2 regions of the Paenibacillus sp. YIM B09110 genome follow, and region 1 is predicted to be linked to the other one. Evidence: riboswitches for the same ligand, from Rfam matches in the RefSeq annotation. Region 1 holds a riboswitch; the other holds the start of a gene.
What was found. A riboswitch is a leader RNA that binds a small molecule or an ion and turns the genes downstream of it on or off. The one in region 1 is predicted to bind cobalamin.
Positions count from the first base shown of each region.

Region 2: another riboswitch for cobalamin. It lies ahead of V8F51_RS14265 (S-layer homology domain-containing protein); the one in region 1 lies ahead of V8F51_RS31270 (RCC1 domain-containing protein).

Region 1 is NZ_JBANSP010000051.1:7,212-10,379, forward strand. Features, by position in the region: gene V8F51_RS31265 (hypothetical protein) at 1-156, opposite strand, end outside; gene V8F51_RS31270 (RCC1 domain-containing protein) at 211-2,304, opposite strand; cobalamin riboswitch at 2,522-2,720, opposite strand.
Region 2 is NZ_JBANSP010000008.1:83,465-86,632, reverse strand. Features, by position in the region: gene tyrS (tyrosine--tRNA ligase) at 1-1,103, shown strand, start outside; gene V8F51_RS14270 (hypothetical protein) at 1,171-1,467, opposite strand; cobalamin riboswitch at 1,569-1,769, shown strand; gene V8F51_RS14265 (S-layer homology domain-containing protein) at 1,930-3,168, shown strand, end outside.

The sequences.
Region 1 (3,168 bases):
TTGAAATGAATCAGTCGGTGGGGTTAATTGCAGTCCAGGCTGTACCAATTCTTGATTCGAGCCTTTATTATCTGATCCAAAAGTGATTCCACCGAAGCTAGAAAAAACAATGCCAGTGCATAATGACAAGACTATTAACTTATTATTAATTTTCATTTATATTACTCCTAACTATTATTTAGTATTGTTTAAAATTACAATTCATGCGCTCTATTCAATCTGAATTGTATTCTTAGAAATCAAATTCCCATTGCCGTCGTAAATGAAATCTTGACGGTACTTTGATTGATCAATAGTAATAGTTACAGATGTCAATCTATTCTCTTTAGTTTTGTCATATACATACTCTTTAAGAATGTGTTTTTCTGGATAATCGAAAGTGTCAAGGATTCGATTATAATTCCAAACTAAGAGTGTTCCATCTTCTTTAAAACTCATCCCTCCAAGTAGAGAGTTTCCAATTGAAATAAAACTGCCCTCAGTAACTATTCGTGGGTAGCCTAGCCACCCTCCCCAGCTATAGAGAGAGCCAACTGTATCAATTGCAGATATATAAATTCCCTGTTCAGTATTGGATTCGTATCTGCCTGATGTAATATCAAACGATTCGATATCTTCTAACACTGTGTCAGCATTGAAATATATATAGTCAAACCATGGATTATACCCTCCAGTATCTCGCCCTTGCCCAAATTCGCCTGACAATTCTGCTCCTTTGGCCAACATTTTCCCATCTTCTGTAAGAAGTATTGTGCCATAGGGACTAGCCTGAATATCTTTAACATTATTTATCGGATTGTTGTATATGTCTGCTTCTATCCGCGTAGGTACATATGTCTGCAAATCAATTTGGAACTCAAACATCCGCCACTGATCCCCCCAAACATAAGCGGTTCCATCAGCTTTCAATGCAACAGAATGATATGCACCAGCATCAGCATAAATAATATCTTCTAAGTAGGATTGCCCTTCATCCTCAGCTGCTAAAACATGTATAGGCAATGGACTATCCCAACTATTTCCTCCATCACCAAGTTGACCATACTCATTTGTTCCCCATGCAAAAACATTGCCTTCTGAAGAAACGGCTAAATTGTGGTTCCAACCCGCACTTATTGCGACAATATCATTTAAAAATCCTGATCCATCAATTCCAACCACTTGTACTGGAGTACTACTAAAAGTATATGTGCCATCACCTAACTGACCATAGGTGTTGTCTCCCCATGCCCAAACAGTCCCATCTGATGCCAGAGCCAGTGAATGGCTATCCCCAGCACTAACTGAAACTATATCCTTATCTTCCAATGACGTTACCATTGCTGACTGTCCATCATACAATGGATTGTCAAACCCTATCTGGTTAAAATCTTTGTGTAACCATGAAAACACTTGATTATCATCATTAATAATTAATGTATGTTCAGATCCAGAAGAAATTCTCTTATGATAATAACTACGATCTACTTCATTTAAAGAAGAAATTGAATTTGTACTGCTTCGTGCACTTAATAAATTTGATGATAGAGTATACTGAAGCTCAATCTGTTCGTTATACTCCTCTCCTAATTGATCTTGGAGAGAACTTTCTGGAATTTGAATATTTAAATAACCTTCACTTATTTCATTTAAATTAACACTTAAATCCATAACCATGCCGTGTGCTCTTGCCTCAACCTCAACTGCTTCACCATTTATTGACCCTTGTATGTTACTAAAACTTTCTCCAGGAACAATAACTTTGTTGAAAAACAATTGAATTGGCGCAGAATCATTTAACATAACACCAGGCGATTCAGGATGTATCTTTACAACTTGTAAATTCCGATCACTGCGTGAGGCTGTTGTAAAGGATTTTTCAAAATCTTGTTCTAGATACTCATTATTACTTGAGCTAATACTTTCACTGTCTACTGATACTTTATAAGTTGTCGACAAACTCAAACTACTTGTCGGATGAATTAACAATTTATTTCCTTCTACTTCTTTCAAACTTTCAATTACCGATCCGTTGCTTGTCAATGATATTTGCTCAGAGTCTTTCAGTACTATTTCTTTATCGAATATAATAACAATAAAGCTTTTGGATCTTACACTTAAATTGTCGTTCTGAGGTATCATCCCTTTGACTTTTAAATAATTTTCACTTGTAATTTCATAAGTGCTTGCCAATACCGTTTCGTCTTTTGAAAGTGCATTCAATTTTTCACTTAAATTATATGTCTGAAACGGATTCGCGTAAGCAACAGTACTTATTGTCAATATGACAACTAATGACAATAAGTACATTAACCTTTTATTCATTTATTCTTCCTCCCAATTGTTATAAATCTTCAATAGGAACCACTATGGAACACGCACAAGTCAAATACTCTTCCTTATCCTCAAACTCATTTACCTGCTAGCATAATAGGTCTTTTCGCCATAAAAAAGCCATCTTTCAATTAATGAAAGATGGCTTATAACATGAATATTTCAATGGACATAAGAAATACGCACCTTCCTCCCATCCTCGTGGGGAAAAATAAAATCATTCATGGCAGGTCTCCTGGCTCGCATCATCGCAACCTATTTCCTTCCCGTATGAATTACATAATACAGTGGACTAATAATAAGTTACTCCGCTTTACAGTGGCGGGACCGCATCGGAATAATACCGAATTTCCCTTTTAAGTTAAGGCATTTAATTATGCAATAACACCATTAATGAGATTTATTAAGTTTTTATTTAAATCTATACAAACTTACCATGTTTATAGATACAATTACAATACTTAAATGCGTGATAACCCAATTGCAGGGTTGCCAGATGGGATATATTATGGAAAATTAAGCTGATCCTGCCCGCTATATCATCCAATGGTTGCTGTTTCAATATTGATTCGAACGACCGGAGTCTTCCAACGGCATAACAAACAGCCATTGTTTTTACAGATTACCTCAGGGCATGGTAAACAATGAAATTGAAGAAGCCTATGGCCGTTTCGTTACCACTGTATATAGCCCCACAGGCTGCTCGCTACGGTTATTGACGAGTTTCAAAAAATGCCATTGGCAATGAAGGCAGTGAGCTTCTCCTACCGATAGTGCTGTATCAATAAGCCGATCATCGACCACGTTCTCGCGCAATACGGCTTCTTCAAGCACAACGCCAGCAATCCGACGCTC
Region 2 (3,168 bases), on a different contig from region 1:
TGAAGCGATTCCAGCTAGCCGGTCATCGTCCGGTTATTCTGATCGGGGGAGCGACAGGTACGATTGGCGACCCGAGCGGACGTTCTACTGAACGCTCGCTGCAGACGCTTGAGCAGGTACAGGACAACGTGAATGCGCTAAGTGCTCAACTGCGTAAGCTGTTCATCACGGACGGCGACAACGAGATTCGCATGGTGAACAACTACGATTGGACGCATAAACTCAATATCATTGACTTCCTCCGTGACTACGGCAAAAACTTCAATCTCAACACGATGCTGGCGAAGGATGTCGTAGCAAGCAGGTTGGATAGCGGTATATCGTTTACGGAATTCTCGTACCAAATTCTTCAATCGCTCGATTACTTGCACCTGTACCAACACGAGGATGTGCAGCTGCAAATCGGAGGCTCTGACCAATGGGGCAATATTACGAGCGGTCTTGATCTGATCCGCAAGAAGGAAGGCTCTGAGGCGAAGGCGTTCGGTCTTACGATTCCGCTTATGCTTAAGGCGGATGGCACGAAGTTCGGCAAGACGGCCGGCGGAGCCATATGGCTTGATCCGAACAAGACGACACCTTACGAGTTCTACCAGTTCTGGGCGAACACCGATGACCGCGACGTTGTGAAATACTTGAAGTACTTCACGTTCCTCAGCAAAGCGGAAATCGAAGCGCTGGCGGAAAAGGTGGAGACCGAACCGCATAAGCGTGAAGCACAGAAGGCGCTTGCGGAAGAGATGACTCGTTTCGTTCATGGCGAAGACCTTCTGGAGCAAGCAAAGCGTATAACGGCGGCGCTGTTCAGCGGTGATATTCGTTCGCTTACGGCAGACGAGATCGAGCAAGGCTTCAAAGAAATGCCGACGTTCGAGGCTAGCGGCGAAGGCGAAGCGAAAAACATCGTGGAGTGGCTCGTCGAGATTGGTATCGAACCGTCGAAGCGTCAGGCACGGGAAGACGTATCGAATGGCGCAATCTCAATGAACGGTGAAAAGATTACCGACCTGGAGTTCAGCATTTCCGCTGAGCATGCAATCGGCGGCAAATTCATCATTATCCGCAAAGGCAAGAAAAACTACAGCCTTGTCAAATTAACGTAAATTGCTTTTTAAAAAATAGAGCTTCCGAAGGCATGTTATCATGCGCTAAGGAAGCTTTTATTTCTTATTACGGCTTCGACTTAGCAAGCTGCTGTCTAAGCTCGGCGTTTTTCGCCGTTAGTTGTTTCGTTAAGTCTGCTTGCGAAGCTTCAAGCTTCGCTGCTTCATCCTTCAGCTTTGTAAGCTGGGTCATTTTGCTGCTTAGGTCGCTTGGCGAAGAGCTCAGTTTACTGTCTTTTTGCAGTTGTTTTATTTTCGCGCTTACTTTTGCAAGTTTTGTTTTATCGTTCGCAAGCTGTTTCTGCGTATCGGTAATTTCTCTTTTTAGACGGCTAATAATTGAAGAAGTGAAGCTAATGGACATATGGGCACCTCATCATCGTAGTGTGTGGCTTCGTCCTATTTTACCACATTTAAAAACTATAGCATGACAAATGACGGGCAATCATATAATATTAGCAACATAATTTCATAGTAAGAACAGGTGCCAATGAATAGTCTCGATTTCGTCGAGCTGTCGATTGGTTAAAAGGGAAGCGAGTGTAAATCTCGCGCGGTCCCGCCGCTGTATTAGAAGAGTTCTTGCAAAAAGCCACTGGGAAACCGGGAAGGATGCAAGGGCGATGACGCTTGAGCCAGAATACCTGCCTGTTTCGATATGCCATTCATTCTACGAGCGATAGGAGGATGTTTTTTAGTGCGGGCTTTTTGCTGTGTGCTCTATTAAACCTTTTGCCGATTGCGGCGGAAGGTTTTTTTGTGCGGACTGATCCATGTTAGAAAAGTTTAGTAGAAATAGAAGGACTTGAAAGGAAGTAATAAAAAGATGACCAGGAAGAAGTATTTAGCGTGGCTGCTTGTTGCAAGCATCCTATTCTCTGTTGTATTTACGAACGGAGCTAGTATAGCATTCGCTGCAGAGGACGAGAATACTCCGATTACGATACAAGATGAGGTTGCAGATATTTCCAAATTGTATGCGGACAGCGCTTCGATCTCGCCATGGGCGTACGAAGCAGTCGGAGCAGCGAGCAACCGCTTCTTCGTTGAAGGCAGCAACGGCAAGTTCAATCCGAAAAAAGCGGTAACGCGTGCCGAGTTCACGAAGATGCTTGCCGTTATGTTAGGACTTGATACGACAATCGAGCAGGCGATTAGCTTCAAGGATGTTGACCGTACGAACTGGTTCTACCCGTACGTGAACGCCGCTTATAAGGCTGGCATTATTAACGGCTACGGCGAGCAATTCAAGCCAAACGACAGCATCAACCGCGAGCAGATGGCAGCAATCATCGTTCGAGCATTCGGCGTAGAGCAGGCTGAGCCTGCTGTTGCAGTAGAGGATCTAAGCAGCGTCTCCGCCTGGGCAAAAGGCGATGTGCTCACAGTCGTAGGACTGGAGTGGATGCAAGGCTACGCGAACCTTTTCCAGCCGAAAGCGGTTGTAACTCGCGAGATGGCGGCAGTCGTTGCTATGCGTGCTTACGGTCACAAGGAGCAAAGTGCTGGTGATTCTGGCAACAGTCGAATAAGCAAGCAGTTGGAGGAAACGGCAGCTTACTTGCAGACAACGGTAACCGATCCGGTTATCGCGAGCATCGGCGGCGAATGGACGGTGCTTGGGTTGGCCCGTTCGGGGGTGACTGTACAGAGCACGTATTATGAGAAGTATTATGCAAATGTGGAACGGATCTTGAAGGAGAAGGAAGGCAAGCTTCATAGCGTCAAATATACCGAATACGATAGGGTCATCTTGGCCCTATCGGCGATCGGCAAGAGGGTTGACGACGTAGCCGGCTATGATCTGCTTAAGCCGTTGGCTGATTTCAATACGGTTATTAAGCAAGGCATTAATGGACCGATCTTCGCTCTGATCGCGCTGGACAGCAAAGCGTATAACATTCCGGTCGACCCTGAAGTCAAGGTGCAGACGACGAAGGAATTGTTGATCGACTTCATTCTCGGGAGAGAAGTAGCCGGCGGAGGCTGGGCGCTTGGAGAAGATGCCGCAGCTGCGGATCCGGACATTACCGGGATGGCGATCCAAAGCCTTACGCCGTATTAT